3 regions of the Pseudoalteromonas distincta genome follow, and region 2 is predicted to be linked to each of the others. Evidence: predicted binding sites of a transcription regulator. Region 2 holds the regulator's gene; each other region holds the start of a gene.
What was found. Region 2 encodes LexA, which represses DNA repair genes until DNA is damaged. Its sites were predicted from a motif close to TACTGTATNNNNATACAGTA; they were not measured.
Positions count from the first base shown of each region.

Region 1: dinB (DNA polymerase IV) is a predicted target of LexA. The motif match lies at 8,347-8,366, and genes of this name have one in related genera.
Region 3: FFU37_RS08460 (LexA family protein) is a predicted target of LexA. The motif match lies at 6,680-6,699, and genes of this name have one in related genera.

Region 1 is NZ_CP040558.1:506,610-517,157, reverse strand. It holds gene FFU37_RS02290 (DUF8614 domain-containing protein) at 1-997, shown strand, start outside; gene FFU37_RS02285 (HIT domain-containing protein) at 1,039-1,443, opposite strand; gene FFU37_RS02280 (S9 family peptidase) at 1,555-3,780, shown strand; gene FFU37_RS02275 (methyl-accepting chemotaxis protein) at 3,923-5,560, shown strand; gene FFU37_RS02270 (M17 family metallopeptidase) at 5,632-7,152, opposite strand; gene dinB (DNA polymerase IV) at 7,282-8,334, opposite strand; gene FFU37_RS02260 (acyl-CoA thioesterase) at 9,064-9,492, shown strand; gene FFU37_RS02255 (aldo/keto reductase) at 9,511-10,548, shown strand, end outside.
Region 2 is NZ_CP040558.1:3,253,392-3,263,939, forward strand. It holds gene FFU37_RS14625 (SURF1 family protein) at 1-684, opposite strand, end outside; gene FFU37_RS20525 (DUF2909 family protein) at 699-1,007, shown strand; gene FFU37_RS14635 (cytochrome c oxidase subunit 3) at 910-1,785, opposite strand; gene FFU37_RS14640 (cytochrome c oxidase assembly protein) at 1,821-2,351, opposite strand; gene ctaD (cytochrome c oxidase subunit I) at 2,351-3,943, opposite strand; gene coxB (cytochrome c oxidase subunit II) at 3,943-5,085, opposite strand; gene lexA (transcriptional repressor LexA) at 5,568-6,185, opposite strand; gene FFU37_RS14660 (PaaI family thioesterase) at 6,353-6,793, shown strand; gene FFU37_RS14665 (hypothetical protein) at 6,794-7,174, opposite strand; gene FFU37_RS14670 (hypothetical protein) at 7,488-8,213, shown strand; gene FFU37_RS14675 (chaperone modulator CbpM) at 8,276-8,596, opposite strand; gene FFU37_RS14680 (DnaJ C-terminal domain-containing protein) at 8,596-9,564, opposite strand; gene FFU37_RS14685 (endonuclease) at 9,796-10,449, shown strand.
Region 3 is NZ_CP040558.1:1,896,034-1,906,581, reverse strand. It holds gene FFU37_RS08500 (EH signature domain-containing protein) at 1-493, shown strand, start outside; gene FFU37_RS20415 (hypothetical protein) at 687-1,232, shown strand; gene FFU37_RS20410 (WYL domain-containing protein) at 1,245-1,664, shown strand; gene FFU37_RS20405 (hypothetical protein) at 1,723-1,875, shown strand; gene FFU37_RS08490 (cell division protein FtsZ) at 1,903-2,814, shown strand; gene FFU37_RS08485 (hypothetical protein) at 3,349-3,597, shown strand; gene FFU37_RS08480 (hypothetical protein) at 4,032-4,355, shown strand; gene FFU37_RS08475 (hypothetical protein) at 4,394-4,774, shown strand; gene FFU37_RS08470 (thioredoxin domain-containing protein) at 5,049-5,699, shown strand; gene FFU37_RS08465 (hypothetical protein) at 5,814-6,266, shown strand; gene FFU37_RS08460 (LexA family protein) at 6,275-6,640, opposite strand; gene FFU37_RS08455 (hypothetical protein) at 6,762-6,983, shown strand; gene FFU37_RS08450 (RelA/SpoT-related domain-containing protein) at 7,063-8,091, opposite strand; partial or broken gene FFU37_RS20540 (S24 family peptidase) at 8,107-8,352, opposite strand; gene FFU37_RS08440 (alpha/beta fold hydrolase) at 8,466-9,278, shown strand; gene FFU37_RS08435 (hypothetical protein) at 9,628-10,035, shown strand; gene FFU37_RS08430 (cation:proton antiporter) at 10,327-10,548, shown strand, end outside.

The sequences.
Region 1 (10,548 bases), 990 kb from region 2:
GATGGATATGAAAAATAACCCAGTAGATGTGGTTATTGGTCCAATTGAAACTTATGAAGATCAATTATTTGGTTACCGCGCAGCTTATGAATCTTACGTACTTATTAAAGATTTAAAATGGAGCGAACGCTTAGCTAAATTTGCAGCATTTTTACCTGAGCTTCAAAAAGGCTTACCTGTAGATGCTAAGTACAAACAAGAAGTACCAGGCTCTGACGCCGATCTAAATGCATATGATGTTGTTTACTACGCTGGACATTCAAACGCGGGTAGTAAAACAATTGCAATTAACTTACCAAACGATGAGCAAGTACAGCTAGAAAAAGGAACTCGTCGTCTGCAACTTAAAAACGCAATGCGTGCTAAATTTGATAAAATTTTAGTGCCAATTTCAGAGCAGTTAATTGTACCAGAGCAGCGTAAACACATTACTTTTGACGCATTTTTTGCCAATACGATGTTCCATGAAGTGGCTCACGGTTTAGGTATTAAAAATACAATCACAGGTAAAGGTACTGTTCGTCAATCACTACAAGAACACGCAAGTGCCCTTGAAGAAGGTAAAGCCGATATTTTAGGGCTATACATGATTGAACAGTTACTTAAAAAAGGCGAAATTACAGAAGGCACTATTGAAGATTATTACACCACCTTCATGGCGGGTATATTCCGCTCAGTTCGTTTTGGAGCATCAAGTGCGCATGGTAAAGCAAATATGATCCGCTTTAACTTTTTTGCTCAAGAAGGTGCTTTTTCTAAAAATGAAGAAGGCTTATACCGCGTTAATATGGAAAAAATGAGCATTGCAATGGCCAAGCTTTCTCGCTTAATTTTAACCTTACAAGGTGATGGCGATTATGAAAAAGTAGATCAACTAATTGCAACGCATGGCGACATTAAAGAAGAACTTGCTAAAGACTTAGAAAAACTAAGTAAAGCTAATATCCCTGTAGATGTAACATTTAAGCAAGGTAAGGAAGTACTAGGGCTTAAATAAGTTTAGTTAAACTTAGTTAAACCCTAAAAAAGCGTTGCAGCTTAAAACTGCAGCGCTTTTTTTAGCTCTGTGATTTGTAGATCTGTATAAGGCACTGCTGGGTGTTTACCCCATATTGGCGCAGGCCATGCAGCATCACTCGTAAAACGCGCAATATGATGAATATGCAATTGCGGCACCATATTACCTAAAGCCGCTATGTTTAATTTATCAGGTTTAAATACATCCATTAATAATTTACTTAGCTTGGCTGACTCTTTTAAATAAACAATTTGATCATCCTCAGATAAATCAATTATCTCTTTTAAGTTAGCCTGCCTAGGCACTAATACAAACCACGGATACAAGCTGTCGTTCAATAAAAGTACTTTACACAACGGCCAATCGGCAAGTTCTATACAGTCGCGTTTAAGTTCTGGCGCTAGTTTAAATTCAGGGTGAGTCATTGCTATGTCCTACTTTGTCTTTGATAATCGCCACTTTATAGCATTTAGTTGCAGTTGCACACGCTTGGCTTTACCATCAAAGCAATATTTATAATAAGCTAAGGCAACCTTGTGCTAAAAAAAATAAAACACCTCTCACTAGCTATACCGTTAATGGTTGGCGCTATTAGTGTTCAAGCAAAACCTTTATCGCTGGAGCGAATTTTTGACGATCCGAGCCTTTCTGGTAAATCACCTGTACAACTTAAATTTTCGCCTGACGGCAGCCGTGTAACTTACCTACAAGGCAAAAGCGATGACTACAACCGCTACGATTTATGGGAATACAATCTAAAAGATAACACCAACCGTGTGCTAGTTGATTCAGCAAAGTTATTTTCAGGCCCAGAAAACTTATCAGATGAAGAAAAAGCACGCCGCGAACGCCAACGTATTTTTGGTAAAGGCATACTTGAATACAAATGGTCTAAAGATGGCAAAGCACTTTTATTCCCACTCAATGGTGACCTTTATTATTACGATTTAGCCTCAGCTAAAAGTAAAAAACTAACCGACACTGAAGCATTTGAAACCGATGCACGCTTTTCACCTAAAGGTAACTACGTATCGTTTATTCGAGAGCAAAACCTTTATGCTTTAGAGCTTGAATCAGGTAAAGAGATTCAGCTTAGTAAAGATGGCGGCGGCGTAATTAAAAACGGCATGGCCGAATTTGTTGCTCAAGAAGAAATGAGCCGTATGACAGGTTACTGGTGGTCAGGTGATGAAACTAAAATTGCCTATACCCGCGTTGACGAAACCCCTGTAAAAGAAGCTATCCGTAACGAAATTTACGCTGACGAAGTTAAATTATTTAACCAGCGCTACCCGTTTACAGGTACCGATAACGTTAAAATTCAACTTGGTGTGGTTAAGCTAAACGACCAAAAAGTAGATTGGATTGATTTAGGTAAAGATGAAGACATTTACATTGCACGCGCAAAATGGCTAAAAGACGGCAATACACTGTCGTACCAATGGCAAAATCGCTCGCAACATAAATTAGAACTGCGTTTTTATAACAGCGAAACTAAAGCCCAAAAAGTAGCACTGACCGAAAACAGCGAAACGTGGATAAACCTACATTTTGATCTTGAGTTTTTAAAAGACAAAAAACACTTTGTATGGGCATCTGAGCGCGACGGCTTTAAACATTTATATCTGTATCGTACAAACGGTCAACTTGTTCGCCAAATTACCTCTGGTGACTGGGCTGTTGATAGCTTAAAAGGTATTGATGAGAAAAAAGGCATTGTTTACTTTGCCGGTCGAAAAGATACACCGCTTGAAAGCCATTTATACAGCGCGCCTTTATTTAAAAAAGGCGATGCCAAACGTATTACCGAAAAAGGTCAGTACCACAATGTTGTGCTAGCAAAAGACAACAAAACCTTTATCGATAATAGCTCGTCTGATAATAAACCAAACTCAGCAGCGCTTCGTAAAGTAAACGGCGAATTCATTACCTGGCTTGAAGAAAATAGGCTTGATAGTAACCATCCGCTTACCCCTTATTTAAGCGACTTAGCAAAACCAGAATACGGCACAATTAAAGCCGATGATGGTCAAGTTATGCATTACCGTTTATTTAAGCCTAGCAACATTGCTGATGGCAAAAAGCACCCTGTTATTGTTAACGTATACGGCGGCCCGCATGCTCAGCGAGTAACGAATAGCTGGCGCAGTAAAAACTTGTACTTTCAGTACATGGCGCAACAAGGTTATGTAATTTTTCAACTGGATAACCGTGGTTCGTACAACCGTGGTAAAAAGTTTGAAGATGCTATTTATAAACATTTAGGTGTGGTTGAAGTTGCCGATCAAATTAAAGGCGTAGAGTTTTTACGTACACTTGATTACGTTGACCCACAACGCATCGGTGTTTATGGCCACAGCTACGGCGGCTACATGGCGCTTATGACAATGTTTAAAGCGGGCGATTACTTTCAAGCCGGCGTATCGGGTGCTCCTGTAACCGATTGGGCTCTATACGATACGCATTACACAGAGCGTTATTTAGGTCACCCCGATACAAATGCTAAAGGCTATGAAGACAGCGCAGTATTTCCATATGCTGATGGCTTAAAAGGCCCATTAATGATTTATCATGGAATGGCTGATGACAACGTATTGTTTACGCATTCAACTAAATTGTTTAAACAACTGCAAGATAACGAAAAACAGTTTGAAATGATGACCTACCCAGGATCTAAGCACAGTCTACGTGGTAAACAAGTGCAAACACACTTACATCAAACAATTACAAACTTCTTTAATCGCCATTTTGACGTTAAATAAGCAAGTAAAGTAATAACAGACTAAAGGCTGATTGATAAATCAGCCTTTTTTTTGCATTAATAGGCGTTAAGCCTAGATTAAACTCTTTTTTTAGCTACGCTTATTCTATGCGCTAAAGCGCACACTTTTTGAGGATAAATGTATGCCTAATCTACGAAGTTTTAGTATATCCCAGCGTTTTTCACTGTTAATAGCCATCGTTGTATTTGGACTAATAATACTTAGTATATCGAGCCTAACTCATCAATATAGTTCGCTAAAAGACGAGCAATACATAAAAACACAAAATGTAGTAGAAACTGCGTACAGTATAATCGAGCACTATTATGCGCTTGAACAAGATAACACTCTCACTCAACAACAAGCTCAATCACAAGCACTTAATGCAATAAGAGCACTACGCTACGACAAAACCAATTACTTTTGGATTAACGATTATCAGCCAACAATGGTTATGCACCCTATAAAACCTGCGCTTGATGGTAAAGATTTAACCAATAACAAAGACCCTGACGGCAAATCATTGTTTGTTGATATGGTAAATATAGTGAAAAAAGATGGCGAGGGCTTTATCCCTTATAAATGGCCAAAACCAGGTAAAGATAAACCGGTTGAAAAAATCGCATTTGTTAAAGGTTTTAATCAATGGCAGTGGATTATTGGCTCGGGTGTTTACCTTGATTCAATTGACGAAGCATTTAGTGAGCAACGTAATCTTATAGTCGTCAGTGCAATAATTATGATTATTGCTGTTATTTTACTTAGTTACTTTATAGGTAAGAGTATTATAATACCGACTCGCTTAGCGGCCGATATGATGAAAGATATTTCACAAGGCGAAGGCGATTTAACTCGTAAATTAAATGAATCCGGTAATGATGAAATATCTGAACTATCACGCTCATTTAATTTATTTGCTCTAAAAATGCGAGAGTCACTTGTTCATGTAGCACAAAGTGCAAACGATGTAAGCGAACATGCGCATACAGTTGACGATTCAAGTAGAACAAGCCACTCATTTATTGAGCTTCAAAACGATAGTTCAACCCAAGTTGCAGCTGCCATGGAGCAAATGACTCACCAAATACACGATGTGAGCCGTAACGCTGAAGCCGCAGAGCAAGCAGCTAAGGATGCAGCACAAAATGCATCAACGGGTAAAAATGTGGTTGCGCAAACAATTACAGCAATAGAAACACTCTCAAGCAACATTGAAACAGTCAGCCGTGTAACAGAAGATTTAGCCAACGAAAGCCATAATATAGGCTCTGTGCTTGACGTAATAAGAAGCATATCAGAACAAACAAACTTACTTGCATTAAACGCTGCAATTGAGGCTGCTCGCGCAGGAGAGCATGGTCGGGGATTTGCTGTTGTTGCAGATGAAGTAAGAACACTGGCCAGTCGTACAGGACAAAGTACTGACGAAATTCAAACCATGATCACTAAACTACAAGAAGGTGCAAAAGCAGCAGTAGAAGCAGTTAAATCAAGCCAAGCACTTTCAGTTTCTACCGTGGAGCAGGCGTCATCAGCCAATACTTCACTTAATGAAATAGAACGACTTGTTTCAATTATTACCGAAATGAACAGCCAAATAGCACGTGCCACAGAGCAACAAACGCAAGCTGCCGACGAGGTTAATTTGCGTATTAATGAGCTATCTCAATCAACTGAGCAATCATTAAATAATACTAAGCAGCTTACCGATGCCAGTGATAACCTTAAACAAAGTAGCGAAGGTCTTTCGAGCGTAGTTAATCGTTTTAAATTAGATTAATCGATAGCGTTCTCATAAAATGCAAAAGCCCTGAATTAACAGGGCTTTTTTATTACATGTAAGTTTTTAGCTTACAAACAATAACGTGCAAACAAGCTCGTTACTGATGCAGCTGTTGGCTTACCATGCTGCCAATCACCGTCTTCAACACCGCTACCTGCAATATCCATATGCACATAAGGTAAAGGCTGTGCAGAGTCGTTACCGTGCTTATCAAGCCCACCAACAATAGCCATAAACGCCATAGGGAACTGATGTCCACGAGCAGTAACGGCAGATGCTGCGTTATTGCTAGATAAGACATCGTCAGCTAGCGTACGTGGTTTAATAAAGTCGTAGTCTTCACGTCGTGAACGCGATACTTCAGCGCCATCGGCCCACAAATCTCCAAGGTCAGCTATTTGACGTGAGACACCAGCACTACGAGCTGGACCATTTTCAACATACGCACCGTAAGGACCCATTGCACGTGCCGCATGACCCGTTAATGTAGCTACAGTAAATAACGTTGGATTAATCTCACCTTTAGCTAAATCTTTCATTTCGCTAAGCAGGTCGCCCATTGCTAAACGCCCTTCTGCATCGGTATTACCAATACGTACACGAACACCTTCACGGCTAGTAATAATTTCATCTGGCACAAAACAATCTGAGCCAATAGAGTTGCGAACAACAGCTAAGTACGATACCACTTTAACGCCTTTAGGCTGATAATCAGCAACGGCTTTCATAAAGCCCGCAACAGAAGCTGCGCCGCCTTTATCACGGCTCATGCCTGCCATATGGCCGCCTACTTTTAAATCTGCACCGCCTGTATCGTATACAAGGCCCTTACCTACAAACATAAGTGTGCGAGTAATTTCGCCCTCTGGTACATATTCAAGCTTGACAACACGTGGGTGATGGCGCTCAACTGCATACGATGCGCGAGCAACTGTACTTAGCATTGGGTAGTTTTTATCAATAGCTGCAATATCATCAATTACGTCAACTGCAATGTTTGAGCCTTTAAACAATTCAACGCAGTAATCAGCAAAACGTGGGGGAGCCATACGCTCAGGTTCAGTGCCACACAGGTCACGCGCTGCATATTGGCCAGCTGCAATTGCATTAACAGCTTTAATAGTTTGCTCGCTTGCGCCAACTAAACCAATCTGTGTAATTGGTTCAATGCTTTCACCGTGATATTCACGCGCTTCTAATGGCTGCCATAAGGCTTGGCAAGCGCCTAAATAAGCAACTTCTAAAGCATGCTGATAACGGCTATCGCCATTTAAATTTGGTAAAAATAATGCAGGGTTAACACAGCCCGACGCTTTTGCTTCGTTAATTGCTAATTTAGCAGCATCAAAATAACGACGCACGTCGTCGTAATCTCTATTTAACGGACCGGTTGGCGCAAGTACAACGCGCTTGTTTTCAATTACTAATAAAGTAACTTGCTTACCGATGCGAGAATCTACGTTTGCTTGAGCTAAAATAGCATCACGTAATGAGTTATTTGGTAACTGAGAAAAGTCATTACTAATAATAATAAGCGCATCATGAGATGTGCATTCAAGGCTTGCACTAACCGCTTGAGGGTATGCCATAAATAAGGTCCTGTTAGAAAACATAAGCCCCTATTATCGTCGATTTAAATATTGAAGACCAGCAAGGAGCGATGAGCTAATCACATAACCTGTCAATAAATGGCAACTTGGAGTTACAGGCTTTACAGCTTAATCGAGAATACTAAGTTGGAAGTTTTGTTCTGGCTCGTTTTTAATCCCAACGCCTATGCCAAGTAATCTTACAGGCTGTTGTAGCCCTCGCTGGTAGGCCTTAGTAAGTAGTTGAACAAATATTTCTGTATTTAGCTCGTGATATACCTGATCGGCTGAGGTCACTACAAAATTTGCAAACTTCACCTTAACACTCAATTTATTAATACGATTTTGTAACTGCTGTTTATTCAGCCTTAAAACTAATTCCTCTAACAACCTTGGCAGCTCATCTAAGCACTCTTGCAAACTTGTTTTGTTGTACTCGTAGGTATGTTCAACACTCAGCGATTTTCTTATGCGATCTGTGGATACTTTACCAACATACTCACCTGCACATTTTTGATATAGCGACACACCAAAATTCCCCACATGTTGCTGCATCCAGTTAACGCCTTTTTCACGTACATCCTTGCCGGTATATAAGCCTTTTAAATTTAGCTTTTCGAGCGTTACTTTGCCCACTCCTGGAATTTTCCCCAGCGGTAATTGCGCTAAGAAGTCATCAACCTCATCAGGCAAAACGACAAATTGACCATTCGGTTTGTTTTCGTCACTGGCTATTTTGGCAATAAATTTAATCGGTGCAATACCTGCTGATGCAGTGAGCCCTGTAGCATTGTAAATATCGGCTCTTATTTGCTGTGCAATAAGTGTGGCACTGCCTTTACATGCGGTGCTGTCTGTTACATCTAGATAGGCTTCGTCTAAAGAAAGGGGTTCAATTAAGTCTGTGTAGCGGCTAAATACTTCACGTATTTGGTTTGAAGCTTCTTTGTATACAGCCATGCGCCCTGGGACAATAACTAAATCGGGGCATAATTGTTTAGCATGATAGTTCGACATAGCCGATCGTACGCCATACTCTCTAGCTATATAGTTAGCGGTTGAGAGCACGCCTCGTCGGCTATTGCCTCCAATAGCAAGCGGTACACATGCAAGTTTTGGATTATCTCGCATTTCTACTGCTGCATAAAAGCAATCCATGTCTATGTGAATAAACTTCTTCATCACCACAATAATAACTGGTTATTTATACAGTTATTATTATTGAATCACATGCGATAAGCAAGCCTAGGGCCTGTTTATCTTTCGAGGTTAAATTTGCAGCAGTATGTTTGGTATTTAGGCAAGGCAGAGCCTATGTAGTGTGGTTATTCCCCATAAATAGGCGGTAACGTAGCACAAATGCCAAACATACGCTGCCCGAAGGGTTCTGCCTAGGGGCAATTTACTCTTTGTTGCTCGGTTTTTACTTATTCTTACAGGGATGTAAGTCAGTAGAATAACGCAGGAGCAGTTATCGAGCCCACTAGGTCACAAACCTCGCGCCGCGATTAAATAGCCCCTAGATTGAACAAATTTTAATCCTGAAAGGTCAACAGGCCCTAGTTAACGATTAAAAAAAGTGTTTATTGTCCTCCGATCTCTTATAACCACGTAGCCAATACATAACCTCAAATAAAAATCCTGCCAACATTAAAATGATAGCGCCAGATTCATTCCCCATCGCGTAACAGGTAAAAGAGGCTATAAAAACCAAACAAGCTAAGGACCAATTAATTATATTCTGCATATTATTACCTTTGTGTGTGTTTTTGTGTGTCTGTGTAATTTAACTGTAGACCTAAAATTAAACAGGTACAATCATCTTATAAAAAAAACATGCCATTAATTACCTTGAGCTCGTAACACCATGTTGATAATCTAAGTACTTTGAAAATCAAGGGCCAATAAATAATGCAAACGTTTAAAGATCAGCACCCTATTCATACCGATATCACCGTAGCATGGGCTGATATGGATGCGCTACAACACGTAAATAATGTAGTGTATTTACGTTACTTTGAAATAGCCCGAATCGACTTTTTAAATAAAATAAATCTGTTCGACACAATAAGCCCAAACGGTGTGGGCCCAGTAATAAGCGAAAATAACGTTCGCTATAAACGCCCAGTAACTTTTCCCGACACACTCACTGTAGGCGTTACAATTACAGATCTTAAAACAGATCGCTTTACCATGAACTACACCGTTTATAGCCATGCACAAAAAGCAATAACAACTACGGGTGCATCTAAAGTTGTAATGTTTGATTTTACTACAGGGCAAAAAGCCCCAATCTCCGAGCCTCTTTTATCGGCTTTAATCAGCCATGCTCAAAACTAATTTAGTTAAGGAATTTTTATGCAATACAACCCACTAGGTAGCAGTGGCGTAAACGTATCTCGAGTGTGCCTAGGGAGTATGACTTGGGGTAAACAAAATACTCAAAGCGACGCTGATGAACAAATAGCCTACGCGCTAGAGCAAGGCGTAAACTTTATTGATACAGCCGAAATGTATGCTGTACCTCCTTCGCCAGAGACCTATGGTAAAACCGAGGAAATTATTGGCAATTGGCTATCGCGTAATCAGCAAAAGCGCAGCGAAGTGGTACTAGCTACAAAAATTGCAGGCAATGGATTATCGTGGGTACGTGATGGCGGCAATATTACTCGCCAAACAGTAATAGAAGCCGTGGATGATTCACTTAAGCGACTTCAAACAGACTACATCGATTTATATCAACTACATTGGCCAAACCGCTCTACCCCTCACTTTGGCAGACAATGGCCCGGCACTCTTAAATTTACCGACGTAAATACACAAGAGCAACAAGCTAGTATGCTTGATATTCTAGAAGACCTTAATGAATGTGTCAAAGCAGGTAAAATTAAGCACTGCGGTTTATCTGACGATACGCCATGGGGTATAAGCCAGTTTTTAAGTTTGGCCAAAGAGCATAACTTACCGCGTATGGTATCTATTCAAAATGAGTTTAGCTTAGCGCACGCTAAAGACTGGCCGTATTTAATAGAACAATGTGTACACGAAGATATTGCCTACTTACCGTGGTCGCCTTTAGCGGCCGGTTTATTAACGGGTAAATACCTAAACGGTGCTCGCCCAGAAGGTTCTCGTTGGACCTTCATGCAGCGTAACGGTATTTTTAGAGATACACCCAATGCAGAGCAAGCCACTAAGCAGTATGTTGATCTGGCTCATGCAAACAATATTACTCCAGCACAACTAGCCTTAGCATGGTGTAACCAAGTAGATGGCGTAACTTCTTCAATTATTGGGGCAACATCTATAGCTCAATTAAAGGAAGATATAGACGCATTTAGCATAACGCTAAACGACGAAATTCTTAGTGAGATTAACACCATATTTAGAAACCAT
Region 2 (10,548 bases):
AACAGCAATTAAAAACCATTGCACAGCGTAGGCATTATGCTTTTGAGGGCTCATAACAACGGCCTCATAATGAGGTGTTGCAATCTCATCACCAGTACCTTGTCTGTAAGCCATAAAATTAATTAATGATTGCTGGCTTTGGGTGCTCAGCATATTCAAGTCGATAGATTGGATTCTTGTAGGTAAGTCGTTATTTGTAGTTTTATCTTCAAGCGTAAAGCTACTTAAGTTATTTTCTTTTATTTGCGCTTTAAGAATAAAAACACCTGTAGGCAGAGCAATCTTTGGCAGTGTATCTCTAGATATAGGCGCTTTTACCCATCCTAAATTAACTAAAATCACTTTTTCTTCGCTTTCTGGCTTTAGTAAAGCAAGTAAGTCGTACCCTACTTGCCCGTTATAAACTTGATTATCTAAAAGCCAATATTGGTTTTGTACAAACCGCCCTTTTAACTCAACCAATACACCAGTTTTGTTCCAGCTATCAGGCAGGTTAAGTAATTGAGACCAGCTCATCACACCACGAGTCTGTTGCTTAGCAATGGCGGTTAGTTGTTGCTGCTTTTGCTCACCTCGCTCCAACTGCCAAAACCCTAATCGCACACACACAAGTACAACAACCACAACCATACAAAGTGTGATTAGTGAGCTAAGCTTTTGTTTGTGCCATAAAACTAACTGCATAAAGGGTCAACTCAGTGATTATTAAAATTATTATCGTACTGTTGTTAATATTTATACTTTTTAACTTATTTAGAGCATTGTTTATTATGGTGTCAGGGAAAACTGAGGGACGACCTATGTCTCACTTTTTAGGTCGTCGCGTATTGTTTTCGGTCGTTGTTTTAGTTGTTGTTATTGCAGCGCTTAAACTTGGTTTTATTAAAGCAAATAATTCGCCAATAAACGCTACAGCACATATACAAATACAAACAAACACAGCCACACCACATCTACAAAGTGCCAATACCAAGCAGCTGCTTGAAAAGCAAAGTGCTTATCTTTAGTAAAGTGCCCTTTTAATATCCGTAAAAATATTACAAATAAAAGTACGGTTCCTAGCGTTACATGCATGCCATGAAAACCAGTCAATAAAAAGAACGTATTACCGTAAATACCCGCATCTAGCGTTAGGTTAAGGTCATTATATGCATGCATGTACTCCTCAACTTGCAGCCCTAAAAAGCAAACACCCAATAAAATAGTAGCGCCTAAAAACACCTTAAGTGGAGTGCGTTTATTGTTTTCCATCGCTACGTGGGCAAAATGTAAAGTAACTGAGGAAGTAAGCAGTATTAAGGTATTTATAAGTGGTAAGCCTTGCCAGCCCATAGCTTGAGTAGTTTCGCCAGCAGGTGTTGAAACTAGCGGCCAAACGGCTTCAAAAGTAGGCCATAATACCTCGTTAGTCATTGCATTATTGCCTGCACCTCCAAGCCAAGGTACCGACATTACGCGTGCATAAAAAAGCGCACCAAAAAAGGCCATAAAAAACATAACTTCAGAAAAAATAAACCAGCTCATACCTTGCCTAAAAGAGCGATCCATTTGTGCTGAGTACAAACCTTGGTCCGATTCACTAATTACATTTTTAAACCAGCTAAACAACATATACACAAGTACAGCAATACCGGCATAAAGCAGATAAACCCCGCTACCACCTTCTTTACCTACACTCATAACAGTCAAGCCCGCCCCTACTGCAATAAAAAACAATGCAACAGCACCTACAATAGGCCACGGGCTTTGCTCAGGTACGTAATAATGCTCATATTCTTGATTCATTTTATTTACTCCTAGTTTCACACTAGTTTAAAAAGCTAGTTATTACTTGCCACCAGCTGTTCACTAATATCAAATACGGTATAAGATAAAGTTAATTCTTCAATGTCGCTTGGCAATGCGGTATCAACATAAAAAAGTAATTTAAATTCAAGCTCTTCCCCTGCTTTTAGAGGTTGCTGATCAAAGCAAAAACAAGCTATTTTATGTAAATACTTTGCCGCTTTACCTGGCGAGACTGATGGTACAGCCTGCATTACTTTATCTAGATTGCTGTTATTTTTAGCGCTAAACATTACCTCACGCATTGCACCGGGTTTTACCACTACACTGTATTCTTTTGATTTAACTTCAAACGGTGCACCACTTTGTGCGTGAGTAGTAAAGCTAACGCCGACTTCTCGGTTTTGTACTATTTGTGTACTTTGCTCTGCTTGCTCAAGCGAAGGCTTTCCATTAAGCCCTGTTACATCACAAAACACGTCATACAAAGGTACTAAAGCAAAGGCAAAGGCAAACATGCCTATGCAAATAAGTACCAAACGTTTGAGTAGCGGTGCGTGTGTCATTACTTAATTACCGGCGGCGTAGAAAAAGTATGATATGGCGCTGGAGAGTCAACTTCCCACTCAAGCCCTTCTGCTCCTTCCCATACTTTTGCAGGCACTTTATCACCGCCACGCGCGCATTTAATTACCACAGCTACAAACAACAATTGCGATAAACCAAAGGCAAACCCACCAATACTTATGATTGCGTTAAAGTCGGCAAATTGAAGAGCGTAATCGGGAATTCGACGCGGCATACCAGCAAGCCCTACAAAATGCATAGGAAAAAACAGTACGTTCACGCTCACCAGCGATAGCCAAAAATGCCATTTAGCCAATGTGATATTAAACATATTGCCCGTCCACTTGGGCAGCCAGTAATAGGCCCCCGCCATTATCGAAAATACAGCCCCTGTTACTAATACATAATGAAAGTGCGCCACTACAAAATAAGTATCGTGATATTGAAAGTCAGCAGGTGTAATTGCCAGCATCAATCCCGAAAAACCACCCAAGGTAAACAGCACAATAAACGCAATACTAAAAAGCATTGGCACTTCAAAAGTTATTGAGCCTTTCCACATTGTGGCAACCCAATTAAATACTTTTACTCCTGTAGGTACCGATATAAGCATGGTCGCGTACATAAAAAACAACTCGCCAGCGACCGGCATCCCAGTAGTAAACATATGATGAGCCCATACAATAAAGCTCAATAGTGCTATGGAGGATGTGGCGTATACCATTGAGGCATAGCCAAAAAGTTTTTTACGAGAAAAGGTAGGTATTATTGTAGATATAATGCCAAAGGCAGGAAGAATCATTATGTATACTTCGGGATGACCAAAAAACCAAAAAATGTGTTGGAACATCACCGGGTCGCCACCGCCTGCGGCATCAAAAAAGCTGGTCGCAAAATACTTATCGGTAAGTACCATAGTGACAGCCCCTGCAAGCACTGGCATTACCGCTATTAATAAAAAGGCAGTAATTAACCACGTCCATACAAATAAGGGCAACTTCATCCATGTCATGCCGGGGGCACGTAAGTTCACTATGGTTACAATCACATTGATTGCGCCCATTATTGAGCTAATTCCCATAATATGTACGGCAAATACAAACAATGCAGTATTATCATTACTGTATGTTGTGGACAGTGGTGCATAAAAAGTCCAACCAAATGCAGGCCCCCCACCAGGCATAAATAACGATGCCAATAGGATTAAAAACGCAAACGGCAAAATCCAAAAGCTCCAGTTATTCATTCTTGGCAATGCCATATCTGGCGCGCCAATCATAAGTGGTATCATCCAGTTAGCAAGGCCTGTAAAGGCGGGCATAACCGCACCAAACACCATAATTAAACCATGCACGGTGGTCATTTGATTAAAAAAGTGAGGATCGACCAACTGTAAGCCTGGTTGAAATAATTCAGCCCTGATCACCATAGCCATTGCGCCACCAATTAAGAACATGGTCAGCGAAAAAATTAAATATAAACTACCTATATCTTTATGATTAGTTGTGTAAAGCCAGCGTTTAAAACCTTTAGCTGGGTGATGAGCATGATGAGCTTCATTGGCGTTAGGTTGTTCTACTATGCTACTCATTAGTTCGCCTCCACTTTGGCATCAAGTGCTGCCTGTATTTGACTCGGTTGAATAACATCACCCGTATCATTACCCCACGCATTACGTTTATAAGTAATAACCGCTGCTAATTGCTTTATAGATAACTGTTTGGCAAATGCTTGCATTGCCGTACCGGGTCGTCCATGGATAACTACATCAATGTGATCTTTTATATCGCCAAGCACTATAGGACTGCCTTTAAGTGCAGGAAATACACCCGGTAAGCCCATGCCCGTAGGCTGATGGCACGCTGCACAATTAGCCATATATACTTGTTCGCCTAAAGTCATTAACTCTTCTTTTGGGAGGGTTTTATCAAGTAATGCGGCATCTGCCAGCGCAGCTTTCTGCTTCGCCTGCTTTGCATCTGCAAGCCATGTTTTAAAATCAGCCTCAGATTTAGCGACCACCACAACGGGCATAAAGCCATGGTCTTTACCACACAACTCAGCACATTGTCCTCGGTAAGTACCTTCTTCGTTTATGTTCGTCCATGTTTCGTTTATAAAGCCGGGGTTCGCATCTTTTTTAACTGCAAAATCAGGTACCCACCAAGAGTGAATAACATCGTCAGAAGTCATTAAAAATCGTACTTTTTGATTTATTGGCAGTACAAGAGGCTTATCAACCTCAAGTAAGTAGTTAGGATTTTTATCTGCAAGATTCGCGATTTCATCTTGCGGGGTAGATAAAATAGAGTAGAACTCTACATCTTCGCCCATATATTCATAATGCCATTTCCATTGCGAACCCGTAATTTTAATAGTGAGATCAGCTTTGCTGGCATCTTCCATTGCAATTAGGGTTTTAGTGGCTGGTACTGCCATAGCAATTAAAATAACAAACGGAATTGCAGTCCAAAGTATTTCTACTTTAGTGCTTTCGTGAAATTGGGCAGGTACAGCCCCTTTAGATTTACGGTGATGAATAAGTGCCCAAAACATAATTGCGAACACTATCACCCCAATCACACAACATATTATAAATATGGTCATGTGCAGCTGATATACATTATTGCTTATATCGGTTACGCCTTTGCGCATATTGTATTGGCTATTAGCCAAAACTGGGTGCGTAAAAACACATAATATAAGCCACAAGGTAGAGGTCAGTTTACCCATGTGACGGCTCCTTTGATGCTATTGCGAATGCAAAGCGAAGAGGCATACGGCTTAAACGCCAATTCGTTATTTTTATTTTTTTAGCCAATCTCATTTAATATTGATTGGTTTTGCTGCGCCAACAACGGGTTTGTGTATATTGTGTGTTCTCAAAACTAAAAAGCTGTGAGTTATTATTAGCTCAGCACATTAACAATTAGCTAAAAAACGAACAACAAGCAAGTTTTAGTATAAAAAACAATCAGGTGATATTGAATAATTAATAAAAATCGGTAATCAACTGGGCGACAGAAAGTTCAAAATATGAGCAAAACAAAGGGGTTTAACGCATTCGGAGGGGGAAGATATAAGTGCAAAAAAGTTTACAGCTTAAATAGTCAGTGGGCGGTTTACGCCCTATTTTTAGTACAAATTTTAAAACAAAAATGCGTACTAATTAGTACGCATTTATAAAACTGCTTGTTTAAAAGCTATTTTTAAAGTCACATCCAATCAGCGTTTCTTATAACGCCAACGGCTAAGCCTTCAATATTAAAAGACTCATTCTCAAGATCTACTTCAATAGAGTCAAAATCGTCGTTTTCAGCATGAAGTAATACTTTACGACCCGCTTTCTCAAGACGTTTTACAGTTACGTCTTCGTCTAGGCGAGCAACAACAACTTGTCCATTTTCAGCGGTTTGAGTACGATGTACTGCAAGTAAATCACCATCCATAATACCAATATCTTTCATGCTCATACCGTTAACGCGTAGTAAAAAATCTGCAGCCGGTTTAAACATTAATGGATCGATTTTGCAGTGACTTTCAACGTGCTCTTGCGCCAAAATAGGTGAACCAGCAGCAACACGCCCTATAAGCGGTAAACCTAATTGTTCTGGCTCTTCTTCTTCAATTAATTGAATACCACGGCTTGCACCTGGTTTCATTTTAATTGCGCCTTTTTTAGCAAGTGCTTTTAAATGTTCTTCAGCAGCATTGGCACTTTTAAAACCTAATGTTTGCGCTATTTCAGCACGTGTAGGAGGCATACCAGTGTCTTTAATAAAAACTTTAATTAGTTCGAGTATTTGAGCTTGGCGGTTCGTTAATGGTCGCATACAACTGGTTTTCCATACAGTACATTTAACTGTGAGTATATACAGTTAAATAAAAATCGCAAATTTAAATTAAGCCTTAAAATAGCTAAAGTAATTTCACTTGTGTACATTTTAGGGATATAACTAAAGCTAAGTTTATAAATGATTAAAAATGCAAAGGAGACATTATGAGTATTTGGTACCAGCCCATCACCTTAGAGCTGTGCAAGCAGTTAGAGCAAGGCGTTAATGGCCAAGGAACATTAATGAAAACTATGGGGATAGAAGTCACAGAAATTGGCGATGATTATTTGGTTGCCACAATGCCGGCAATTCCTGAGCATCATAACCCAATGGGCATGGTTCACGGCGGTGCTAACGTTGTACTTGCCGAAACAGTTGCCAGCTATGCCGCTAACTTTGTTGTCGATTTTACTAAATTTTACTGTGTAGGGCAGGAGATTAGCGCAAGTCATTTAAAAGCATCTCGCAACGGCACTTTAACAGCCACGGCTAGAGCATTTCATATTGGCAAACGTAGTTCAGTGTGGGAAATAAAAATTACAAATAGCCGCAATGAGCTGTGCTGCGTATCAAAAATGACCGCAGCAGTCGTAGAGCGAAGATAGTTACTTTTCGATTGGGTAAATGGTAATTTCCATACCCGCACCAATCGCAGATATACGCAATAATGTATCTGCATCTAAGGCTTGATTAAAGCACTTAGGAGAAGTCCCTGATTCAAAACCAATATCAAACGTTCTACGTGAACAGCTTAACCATTGCTTTAGCGCGTTACGCGAACACGATTCAATAAGCTCACATATATGGTTTATGGCTTTATCAGGTGTGCTCACCTCACCTGTAGCTTCAATACGCGCTAGTTGACGGTATTCGTCTTTGTCATAATGTAAAATCGTCGCGACTTTTTTCAAGTCCGCCACTAGCAAACTAATATCTTGCTTTGATTCAAGCTCAAGATCTACATTTAAAAATTGAATTTCCGACATCGTTTCGTATTTATCCTCTAATAATTTCATTGCAAACTTTAACGCAGTTTTACCGTTATACCAAATCAACTATGCTCTATTAACCACTTTATATGGATATTTCGCAGCTTTTAAGTATTTTTTAGCATTTAAAGCTAGCTGGATATCAAACATCCAGCTCAATTAAACAGATAAGTCATGTTAGGGATTTAAGTGTAATCTTTTTTATTTTTAAATGATTACAGTAAGCTATAGTTTAAACTGCGACAAAATGTCGCAGTAACTTATCCCATTAATGTAATAAACTAGCCTCTAAAAATAATAAGACTAAAACATGAATAAAAAAATATTTAAACATGCTCGCAAGTTACATAAATGGTTAGGTTATTTATTAGCACTACAAATTTTAGCATGGTTACTAGGTGGTTTCATTATGAGTGCAATCCCTCTTGATAAAGTTCATGGGGAGCATCTTGCAACACGTACTCTTAATAACCCATTTACGCAGGCTGATTATGTTGCCTCCCTTGACGATATTGCCTCTCAGGTGGCTAATCCAACACAAATAATTTTTGAGAACTTTTTAACTACACCACTTATTACTGTCTTTAGTAATAACGAGCAGCAAAGCTTCAATGGCATAACAGGCCGACCATTTGAACCGCCAACTAAAATACAAATTACCGCAAATGCTAAAGCACACTTACTTATTGACGCTCAAGTAACAAGCGTTGTACTACTAAAGCAAGGTACGCGGGAAGTCGGATATGAAACCAATGTTTGGCAGGTCCAATTTGACGACACTTTTAACACAACACTGTACTTGTCAGAAAATAACGGCAAAGTTGTCACCGTTCGCAGCACGCTATGGCGAATATTCGACTTTTTTTGGATGTTACATATTATGGATTACGATGAGCGAGAGAATTTTAATAATCCACTGCTTATTAGCTTTTCAGCAACCAGTGTACTTTTTTGTTTAAGTGGAATATTACTACTTATACAAAATATACGACTAAAACGATTTATCCGAATTAAAAATAAGAATAAATCAAAGTAGTCATATTGGTTTTTGAGAGCTAGCGCCCACTTATCAAAGAGTAAATAAGCCTAGGGCTTATTTTATTCCAAGTGCTTAAATCGACTCAAATGTCGCTTTAACATTTCGTTTTCGAAAATCAACTCATCACGCTCATCCAGCAATTGTAAAACTAAAGCTATTGCCGACCAATCTAACGAAAAGTCATGTTGGATACGGGCCGCTTTTTTAACTAAGGTCACTGCAGATACCGTAAATTGCCACTGCGTAACATGCTCCCCCTCAATTGGAACCGCAATATTATGCTCAACTAGCTCATATAAAATTGCTTCGCTAATATCACTACTCAAACATAGCTCTTTACTAGTAAGTAAATCGTCCTTTTGTGTCACGATAATTTGCATTATGGCTTGCTCCAGTTATTACGGGGATTAAAGTGAGCTTTTTCGGCTAATTCTTCCCAAAGTTTTTTACTGGTATCATCAACAGATGTTGGATTAACAATTTTAAGCACAGCAAATAAGTCACCTTTAGCTTTTTTACTCATTAATCCCTTACCTTTAATACGCAAGCGTTGACCAGACTGACTATTAGAAGGAATAGTTAATTGGATATTACCTGTCAACGTAGGTAAATTTAGCTTTGTACCAAGAGCCGCTTCCCATGGTGCAAGAGGGACAACTATATTTAGGTTATGACCCTCAACATCAAATAATGGGTGAGGCACTAAACTAATTTGTAAATACAAGTCGCCATTTTGCCCATTCGCTGACCCTAATCCGCCTTGCCCTTTTAGTCGAATTCGCTCGCCATTTACTGAGCCTGCAGGAATTTTCACTTTAAGTGATTTTTTAATTTCAGTGACACGGCCACTGCTGTCTCGCTGCGGTAACATAAACTCAACAGGCTTCACGGTATCAACTAAAGTCTCTTCAAGAAAAATTGGGAACTCTATTTCCACATCTTGTCCTTTTTGCGCGCGAGCGGCGTTACTTCTGCTCTGCCCGGAACGATCGAATCCACCAGCTCCGCCAAACATTGAATTAATAAAGTCAGAAAACTCTTGGTCGGTTTGAGGATCGCTTTGCTGATAATTACTTTGCGAAGAGGCATTGTTACCACCATAATGGCCTTGCTGTTGACGAGCACGATTTTGTTGGTGACGACGTAACTCGTCGTATTTAGTGCGTTCTTCTTTGTTATGGATGACTTCGTAAGCTTCTGCTATTTCTTTAAACTTATCTTCTGCTTGAGGCTCTTTGCTTACATCTGGGTGATATTTTCTGGCTAACTTTTTATAAGCTACTTTAACCGCTTTATCATCTGCATCAGGCGATATTCCAAGCACTGCATAATAATCAACAAATTTCATTTGCAATCCAAATCCTCATATTGAGTAAGCTTTAAGCATACTCCTTAACGGGTAACCTTGTGTGGTTAAAATACGATAAATAGTGAGAAATAAATGAATAGTGAAAATAACTTTGAGTAAAAAATTAATCAGGCACTTTTTATTAATATAAGCGTAGGCCTTAAGTTAACTTTATCTTTTATCTTCAAGGCTTTAAACTGCCTATTCCTGTAGTTCACATTTGTGATGGATATGACTCGATTTATTCTGGCCTTATTGGCTTGTTGTGTGTGCGTTTCGGTATCAGCCGAACAATTTACCCGTTTTTCAACGGCTAAAAGACATTTAATTAAAACCCTACCTGACAACGCCAAAAGCATTTACTGCGGCTGTGATATTAAAAAAGAAGGCAAAAAACTCATTCCTGATCCTTCTAACTGTGGTTACATTCCTCGAAATACACTTACCCGCTCAGGCAAAGTAAATGTGCGAGCACTACGCATTGAGTGGGAACATATTGTTCCGGCGTGGGAATTTGGTCATCAGCTACAATGTTGGCAAGATGGCGGACGTAAAAACTGCCGTAAAGTAAGTGCTAAATTTAGAAAAATGGAAGCTGATATAAATAACTTAGCGCCAGCTATTGGCGAAATTAATGCCGATCGCTCTAATTATCGTTTTGGCATGCTTAGCGAAAACGCCACACAGTATGGTCGCTGCGAAGTAAAAGTAAACTTTAAGCAACGTGTAGTTGAACCGCCTGTCTATGCACGTAAACGTATAGCCGACACTTACGCTTACATGCAGAAAACATACGGTTTAAAAATCTCTGATAAACAGCAAAAGTTATTTAATGCGTGGAAAAAGCAAGCATTCGCAGATACAAGTAGTGCGAGCAAGCTCTAAGCTTTAACACTCATTTACATAAATCAAAGTTATAAATGTTGAATAAACGAGCGAGTGTTGTAATATTTTAAACAACTTATTTACAAAAAAAGCCCTTAC
Region 3 (10,548 bases), 1.4 Mb from region 2:
AAAGAGCTATCGTGATTTAGCTATAGCTAAAAATGCTTTATTAGACGGAAATAAATACGTATATGAAACTTATTTACATAAATCCGCTAATAAAGGAAACCCAGAAGCAATGTACCTCTTAGGGATGAATATTATTAATAATCCTAAAAACTCTCCTGATTTAAAGCGTGATGGAGAAGGCTGGGTTATTAAGTCGGCTGATTGTGGTTACGAGTTAGCTATTAATTTAGCAACTAAATATGGCCTTAAGCTTAAACCAGAAAGTGAGGGGTTAGATAGAATAGTCTTGGAAAAGTTTAAGGATAACTTGAAAAGGCCAAGACCATTTTTATCATTCAAAATAGATGAATTAGAATATCTTTGTCACGAAATTTTATCAAAGAAAGTTGAGTTCGATAATTTGTTAGATGAAATAAGCCGGAGAAAAAATTCAAATCGATTAGTTAAACTTAAAGCTGAAGTTGAGGAAAAACTCAATAAAATGGAGTTATAGGACGGTTTATTTTTGAGGAAGCGTACTATTCTGAGTTAAAAACTGTCTAGTGAAACCTGGGAAGTCCAGTTATTACCAGAAGACTCAGCCAGAAAAGTTAATTATAAAAGAGTCAAAATTTTAATATTTGGACAAGGTATTTAAGAGTAGTATTTTAGAGTAATTCAAAAGTGACTCCACACGACTTAATTTAATGATTTCACACCGCCATTTATCAATTTTAGAGCTTGTGCCAATAGCGCCTAGCTCTATTTCAACTCACAAATTACAACACAGATTAAGTGAGCGGGGCTTTGATATTTCAACTCGCATGCTGCAACGTGATCTGCAATCACTCTACGATCAAGGTTGTTTTGGACTTGAAAAAGACACGCGCAGTAAACCGTTTGGTTGGTCTATTAATGTGCTGTGGAGAGGTGGTAACTCAAAAGTAATGAGTACTGAAGTTGCAGAGCATTCTTTGTTGTTGGAGCAATTACTACCGCAATCTGTACCGAGCGATGTGAAACGCTCTGTGCATACTAAAGCAGAGCAGGCTCTTAAGCGTTTTAATGGCCATGTGCCTGACTGGCTTGCAACCCTGCCAAAACCGTCGTTAAAAGTGAATATTGATTCTCAGTTAGTGGCGCAAATTGAGCATGCGATTAAGCATAAGCGTGCGGTGAGCGCTGAGCTTTATAGAGTACTTTACGATGAGGCACATTGGTTGAAGTTTGCTGAGTTGAGTTTTTACAACTAAGGCGGTGTTTTAATGGCGCAGTTTATGGTGGGGACGCTTCACGATAAGTGTTACCAGATGCCGGTTTACCGCATTCGTAATGTACGAATTTTGCAAAAAATACGACGAGAGCCAAGCACTGAGCAGTTAAAGTCGTTACGCAGTGCGATTAATAAAGGTATGAAGCAAGAAGCGATCGAGTTAATTGTAAAAGTGCCTAGCCACTCTGCAGTTAATCAAGGGTTTATTGAGCTTGGTGAGCTGACTGACAAGCAACATATTGATGAAAAAAGTGTATTACTTACCTACCAAACTATTGATACTGAACAACTAGTCGATGAGCTATTTAAATGTGCCCATTGGCTTGAGGTTATTAAACCTGAAAGCTGCGGCAAAGAATCACTACAAAGCTTAAAGCGGCCGCTAACATCTATAAATAACTCCAACTTGTAGGTGCGTCAAAAATTGACGCACCTATTTGTTATGCTCCTTTAAAAGTTAAGGAGTAGTTATGTTTCAATTAATTCAGCAAAATGATGGTTTATCAATCGGTGTATTTGGTATTGGTGGGTGTGGCTGTAATACCCTTAACAGTATTTTTGAGCAGCGCGATTCTGAACAGGCGCACTTGTACAGCGTTAATACCGACAAAGTGGTGCTTTAGCATACGCAAAGTGATGAAGCGGTACTTATAGGTGCAGAGCTCACTCATGGTTACGGTGCTGGAGCAGACCCTAAAGTTGGGCTGCAAGCAGCGGAAGAGAGTAAAGAGCAGCTTTTAACGCTTATTAATGGCTGCGATATAATACTGTGTGCAACAGGGTTGGGTGGCGGTACTGGGACTGGCGCTAGCCCGTATATTGCAGAGCTTGCGAGTGAGCAAGGTAAGCCCATTATATTTGTTGCTACATTGCCATTTAGTAGTGAAGGGCAGTTTAGAAGCAATATAGCGCAAACCGGCCTAAATGATCTAAAAGAGCATGCTAATGCTGTTATTACACTCCCAAACGATCAACTGATTGAAGTGCTTGGTAACGATATAGGATTATTCGATGCGTTTAAACATTCAAACCAAATACTCCATTCACTGATAAAATCATTAATCGATATGTTGTGTTTTCAAGGACTTATTAATGTTGATTTAAACGATTTTGCGAAAATTATGGATTGCCAGGGTGATGCAGTACTAGGTGTTGGTAAATGCGATGAAGAAAGCGAGCTTACTACTGCACTTGATGGGGCACTTAACAATCCGCTGGTTAATCAAGTAGATATGTCATCAAGTACGGGTGTGATAATACAAGTGAACTGTAAAGATGAAATTTCACTAGGTAGTTATAACTTTATTACCGACACCGTTCGCCAGCAGGTAAGCCCAAACGCGTTAGTTATTTGTGGTGTTTCAAAAATAGAAAGCCTAGCGACTAACTATGAGTTAATGGTAATTGCTACGGGAGCCAGTACTAAAATGGTTACTGATAACTTTAGTAAAGATAAAAAGCCTGAGGAAAAAGCTAACAAAGCTAGGCCAAAGCCATCTGATATTTTTGACATCCCTGCTTATATCAGGACAAAATCGCCAGCCCCACGAAAAGAGTTATAAAATTTTCTTATAACTCTTATTTTATAAAGTTTACAGCTCTAAGTAGCTCTAAAATTGTTAAAAATAATTCTGCGTACAGAAATGTGTGCAGAAATTACTTATGACCCTTGAGGTGCTTATTTTTATTGGGGGTCTCATAATCGTGCCAATAGATTGTTGCTTGATTTTGCTCTTGATATGCCATGCTGAAAACCCTGAGTAGTTAACTTAAAAGCGCCTAAATACGCGCCAAGTTACTAAAATATTGAATTATTTAGATTATGGCATATGGGCGAGGGAGTTTATAGGTTTGGGTGAGAAATGATGTTTTAGTTGGGTTTATTTAGAGTGAAATTGATAATTAATCGAAAGATCTAAAGCCACCGGAGTATGAAATATGACTAAAGTTAATTTCATATAACAAAGGCACGGCAATCTGGAGTTCCTCTAGCTAAGAGAGAGCATTACGACTTTAAAAACACTTGGACAGTACCTCCTGAAAGCTCAAAAACAAACAAAGCTATCCGCAGGCTAAGTTCAGCCAAGATGGAAAACATGATAGGTAAACTGGCAGTGGTTTATAGGCGCAAATGGTATTTAATACTAGGTGGTAATCCACACAAATCAATGACCATCTACAATATTAATCATTATTGTTGCCGAATGTGGGATCACTTATTTGAAAAATACAAAATGCCTAAGTATTTATCGCACGATGCACGCCGCCCACTTTCAACATTGCTCAGTGAGAATGGAGTGGCAACACATTTGTCCGAAAAAATGTTAGGCCATACAATGCGCTGAGTAATTGCCACATACAACAAACAGGATTGGATAAAAGAGCTGTTAGAAGAGTACGAGCTTTATTGCCAGTTAATAGATAAAGCAATAGGAAATGAGCTTGTTAAAAACTAGTTTGGTCGAACTGGCAGCGGTAACCGTCCATTAAGATAATAATCATTAATTTTGTAATAATAAGAGGAAACTCACCCCTTTCCACATGTTTAAATAAGCGGCAGTAAGCATAATATTTAAAGCTGGCAATAACTTACACTATTTGTTATTGATATAAGTTCACAAAATAAGGACGTTTTCTGTTAAAAGAGAGAGATTGTCCTCTGATAAAGCTGTTATGATTAAAGGATAATCATAAGTAAATATCTAGTTTTGGCGTTCTTAATATTATCTGCTTCAGCTCTTTCAAATGAAGCTTCATCCAATGATAATTACATAAGGAAGTGCAATCTATTTTTGCTTCTGAAGGTTTTAAGGTCAAAAATCGAAAAGTCCAAAAAATAGCAAGTTGTATTGCCGTCAATCACATGGTTAAACACAATGGGGCAAAATTAACGGCTCAAAATTCATTAGTTTACGGGATCAGAATGAGTGATTACGTTAAAGCTGATGGGATGGAATTGTTAATTTTGCAAAATGCTTATACACATACAATCAGTCATAACTATGCTGTTATGTGGGGTCTAAAGCGATTTGAGCACTTTAAAATGTTAAAATCTATGATGTCGGTTGTGAGCGATGATTGCCCTAACTATCCAGCAATTTAATCATAACGCCTCCATTGGCATCATTATCTAGGAAATATATGTCAGAGTCATACCCCAATGAATATGAAATGATGGATGAACTTATTAATTCCTCACAAGATGAATTAACTGTTGCAAATGTCAATTATGAAACAATTTTGAAAAATGAAGATTATTATACTTACGAATATATTGAAAATGCTGCAACACGAGTTGTTGTAGCAGAGATTAAATTAGACATTGAATTAATTAACTATTATTACCTGTATCCTAATAAACTCGAAGCTAGTCTTGAAAAAAAAACTGGTGGTATTGATTTATCAAACATACAAAGTTTAGGTGATTTTGCTGAAGAATACTATGGAGATACTGAGTGTTCTTCTAGTTTAAAGTTTTCAGAATATCTTAAATACGTATTTGAAGTTATTGATACAAAATAACATTTATAAACAGCAATGTGACAAGTTGCTTAAACGGAAAAATAACAATTGGCCATCGCCTCGCGATTATAGCCAACCATTATTTTCAGCTTAGCAAGGAGTTGAGGCTGTAGAGTTACTCTTGTTGAAGAAAATAGACTGTTTTATGGGTTCCAAATGCATTACCTAATGCTTTAAAGACGCTTAGAGTAAATTACAGGAACTCATTTTTTAATTGAATTTTGCTATAGGTCTTATTCTACAGTCTAGTAGGCGTACCGAGGAGTTTTCAAGTTTGGCATACTTATTTGATGATAAAAAAGCAGATGCATTTTTCCATAGGCATTATTCTTTATTGGTTAATGAATCTGATATGGGGTGTGTTCTAATTGGGGCTTCTGCGATCGATCAAGAACTTACTTCACTATTCGACACTATTACTCCAAATGATGCCAATACTAAAATTAAAAAACGCATTTTTGATGGTCGTGGGGTTCTTGGTGAATTGTCATCTAAACTTGACATCGCTTATTTGTGTCATTTGATTCCAAAAGATCTCTATCTAGCAGTACATGAACTAAGAAAACTAAGAAATTTGATTGCACACGAAGTTATGGCTTTCAAATTTGAAAACCATGTTGATGAAATTTACACCATTTTTTCTCAAATGAACGGCAATCTTATCCGTGTAATGATGAACACTAGCGAAACTGTTTTAATAGAACAAGCTGTATCAAAAATGCTAGATTTAAACCATCCTATTGATATGACAGAAAAGATCTTCCCTAATAGCAATGAAGCAATAAATTACCTTTTAGAAAACCCTGATTTAATTAAAAAATTAAATTCACATAAACTAAGAATAGCTTTTGCAATTGGCATCTCATTATTAGGTGCTAGTGTGGTGTTTCGGAAAAACCTAGCATCTAAAAAATTCTCCCAGTAAATTTTTAAGGTAGCCACTATCTGTTTCTAACACTTTCCTGACATCAACGAACACTCTTCCTTTCATGAACTATGCTCTAAATAGTATAAAATATATTAATTAGAGCGCATTCCCATGAAAATAATTACCTCCGTAATATTTATAGTTTTGATAATTTATTCCCAGATTTATGATTTTCAACAGAAGATACTTTATATAAGCGTTGATACATTAAATTTGTTACAAGGCCCAGATGAGTCTGTCGTTATTTCATTTGGTAAAAACGACAACGACTTTCATGCATTTGCGATAAAAAAGAAAGATATGAAGCAGGGTGTTGAGTTTGTATCAAAATCAAAAAATAATGCTAACTTTTTTGTATTTGGTGATCTTGATGGTGAGGCGCTTGTTAGATCTCAACAGGCCGAAACTTTTGCAAAAGTTAAAGTGTTGAGTGTTGATAAAGAAGCACAAAAAGCCATATTTGAAGTTGAAGCTAATTTACTAAACATAAATACGAATGAGCTTAATGAATTAGATAGAACAAAAGTGATTGTAAAAGAGAAGCCTTTTTTAAAGCTTATGTAAGTAGTAGCCTAACCTAGTTTTAAGTTAACTCTGTGCATTCTAATTGATTGAGTTACAACACCTTCAATATTGTACTGGTCAAACTTAGTTAGTTTAACAGGACTGTGGTCAGAGCTAGCTGAAAGCAATAAATTGTTTTTTAAGTCAGCAACTTTACAAATAAATTGACCATTTAAGCAGGCTACGATTATATCGTAATTTTTAACTATTTTTGCTCTATCAATAATGAGTACATCGCCATCAAATATCCCAACGCCTTCCATACTTCTACCGCTAGCGCGGCCAACAAATGTTGAATTACTTAAAAAGTTAGCATCGATTGTTTTCTCTAACTTATTTACTTCAGGGCCAATTAATACATTTTGAATAAGCATATTCTTTCTTAAAGCTATAACTAAGCTAATTATAGCTTTAACTGTATATAAAAGCAGTGCTCATGCTTCATTGCAATAAAGATAAGTGACAAAATATGTTTTTAATGTTTGAGGTAAAACAATGTCTAATAGTGTAAGAGCGAGAAAAGCGATTCGCAAAATATTCGATGGCAAATATATAGACGCTCCAATTACAAAAGAGGAAGTCGATTTGCAGTGGGATTTTTTAACGGTGATGAAAGTTCAAGAGCATAGGTTGATAGAAATTATAAACAATGAACAAGTAGATAAGAAGTTACTACAAAAAATTTATGACGCATTAAACATTTACGATGTAGCTTAAAAAAGCCCGCATTTAGCGGGCCTTTTGTATCTTTATTTGGTAAAAGAATAGATATTTTATTGATAAAAATACAACAGATTTATAAGTTACGCTTCAAGTTAGACATTTCTGTTATTTGATCGACTACGGATTTATATTTGTTGAATGATTGGAAGGCATTAGCCATATCTTTACCTGATTTAACAATCGAGTTTAAGTTAGCACTATTATGCATGTAGCTATAGATATTAGAAGCTACAAGTTCTGTCTCTAAATTACTCACTAATTTAGAGACTTCCGGCGATTTTGTCTTTTCTTTGAGCTCATCTAATAGCTCTGTAATTTTATCTTTATGCTTGGTATTTTCATTTTCTAGTTTTTTAACTTCAGCATCTCTATCTTGAATCATAGTGCTCAAAGCTTTTACAAATGAGCCCATTTCGTCAGCACTACCAGCTAAACGATTAAATATGTTAAGAAAAGTGGCAATATCTTGGTTATCAGAAAAATTTGGATATCTAATTTTATGGTCAATCTCGCTCCAGCCTTCTTCAAAGATTGTTCGAACTTGAACCTCAGTACAAACCTCTAGTTTTTTATATGGCTTGTCTGAGAATATAAAGTGAATTGAACGATAACCAGCTTTATGATGCTCTACATTCCAATCACTAAAATCGTCATCTTGATCACCTTTACGAATATATACTGTAATATTTTCTTTTTTTTCCCATGTTTCATCAAGTGAATCAATTATTTCGAAACAGTCTTGTTTGAATAGATGTAATGCGCGAATACCTATTAAATCAGTAATTTCATTAAAATAATTTTCAACAGATATAGCTAGATATTTTTCTTTGTAATAGCCTGAATCTTTTGTAGTTTTACGAATGATTTTTACCATCAAGTGCTCAGGATCTTTAATTCTCCAACGAACAGAGTGAACATTATTAAAGCTTTGAATTTTTTTTGCGTAAGAATCCGCAAGATCTTCAAGTCCCTGTACTTTTGATTGATGGTCAGCACCAATTGCTTGTATTAATTCCCAGTCAAGTTCGCATTTTTCAAAATCTTCGGCAGTAATATTGTGTCGCGACAAAAAAACGTCTAATTCCATCTCTGCAATATTCATGTTATTTCCTTATTTTCAAAGTGACTTACCCGTAAATATAACTTTTCCCACCAACGTGCAATTACCATTAATCGGTATTAGTTGCTCTGGCCAGTTGGGGTTGGCGGCTTTTAGGAACTTGTGGCCATTTTCAATAATGAGTTGTTTAAAAGTAGCTTAGTTATCGTTTAGGTGGGGCTAGTACATACGAACCGAGAAAGTACTTTGCTTCAAGGTCTACAAACCCACATCATGCTCATTAAACTTAAGTACCATGCTCACGTATTTTAAACTCTAAAGGATCTAATTTTATTTGTACCTAATATTACTAGAAACTATACATAAAAATGCTTAATATTGTAAGATTATTTCAATGACACTTCCTATTTATAACAATGAAATCATTAATAAAAGTTATTATTTATTGCTCACTTTTAATCTCACATAGCGCCTTAGCTGGACTGGCTAAAGTTCAAGTAAATGGCTTTGACCTTGAATACGAGCTAGCTGGTAAAGGTAAACATACAATTTTACTTGAAGCGGGCGGTTCTGCTGGTTTAAGTGATTGGGACCCGGTTTTTGAATCACTTACCAAGCACGGTAAAGTTATACGGTATTCTCGTATTGGTAATGGTGATTCTGCACAAGTAAAGAAAAACTATAGCTCAGAAGAATATGCAGCTGAGGCTGTATTATTACTCAAAACACTGAAAATAGAAGAGCCTGTTGTGTATGTTGCGCATTCTTATGGTGCTTATATTGCGCGTGTATTTGCTGCAACATACCCTAATCATATTAAAGCGTTGATGTTAATTGAGCCTGCATCAGAGCACGATGTAGATATTATGCGCGCGATTGATTTGCCACGCGCTGAAAAAGAAATTGCAGTAATAAAGCTCGACGATATGAAAAATGGAATGTCGAATCAGTATTTAGATTTTTGGGCAAAACGCTCGCTACCTAATTATCCACAAATTACTGATATACCCGTGACAGTAATTGCCTCAGTTAAAAAGTATAAAAAGCCATCTGTATTATTTTTTACCGACAAAGCGCGTGAAATGTGGGGCGACTTACATTCAAAGTGGGCTAATGCATTTCCTCAAGGTGAAATAGTAATAACAAATAAAAGCTATCACTACCCGCAAAAAGATGAGCCAGAAATGGTTGTAGCCCAAGTAGTTAAGTTACTTGAACGCACTAAATAAGGTGTTGGTTTGTTTGCTGATTGTATAAATACCAATTGCCGTAAATTAGTAATTTGGCATTAGACTAAAGTCTATAGGTTAGATTTATTCACTTATTAGGTTTGTTTTAATCGTTTGTCGGTTTTGTGTTAATTCTCTAAAGTTCAGTTGTCGGCAACAAGCACGGCTTAACTAATACCAATTTTATTAAAACATGATCATTTTAGCTAATTAAATAACTCACTAACTGCGTTAAAAATTACTTATATAGAACGACTATATTTCATAATTTTTGCCTTGTTATTAAGCTATTTTCTTGACGCTAAAAAAGCTCACTAATTTAAACAATTGGCATAACAGGACTACGACCATGAAACTTACTCTTATCAAAACTATCGCTCTTAGCTCACTACTTACATGTTCAGCTGCTGCAATGGCTGAGCAAAGTGATTACAAATTAATGGTTATTGAAACTGCAACAGCGCCACAGCCACTTGAGCAATCATTTAACAGCTGTGCACTGAATGTTAAGTCAAAAAATTATGCAGAAGCTGAAACAATTTGTACTAAAGCAATTGCGCTTTTAAAAGACGCAGATGGCCCTAAATTTAAAGTACGCCAACTTACGTCATTCGCATTAAGCAACCGTGGTGTTGCACGTTTAAAAGCGAACAACGACACTGCTGGCCTTGCTGATTTATACGAAGCAAACCAAATGTCGACAAGTACAATGGTATCGCACAACTTAACTCGCGCTAAAGAAGAGCTTTCTTTATAAGCACTTTATAAACGCTTTTATAAAGTGCTTACCAAAAGCATGTAATAAAATAGCGAGAGTAAAAAAGCCCATGTTAGGTTAATTCCTAACATGGGTTTTTTTGTTTTATTTAACGCGTGAGTTAATACTTTAAATACGTTAACAGAGTAGGGTGTATTTATAATTAATATTTTGGGTATGCTTGTTTAGGCTACGCGAATATAATGCGAGATAACCGTATAAAAAATAATAACCCTTCTGCTTTGCTTATTTTGAGCAAGGCATCATTAAATAAATATTGAGATTTAAACCATGGCACCAGGAACCAGCCTAAGCGTACTTGAAATAAGTGCGATATTTTTATCAATTACCGCGTTACTCACCTATGTAAACCATCGCTTTATTGGCTTGCCAACAACCATTGGCGTTATGGTTATTTCGATGCTTTTATCTATCGGCGCTATATTTTTGGGCTTTTTAGGGTTTGATGATCTTATAGATTACGAAGTGAGCTTGCTCGATCAGTTAGATTTT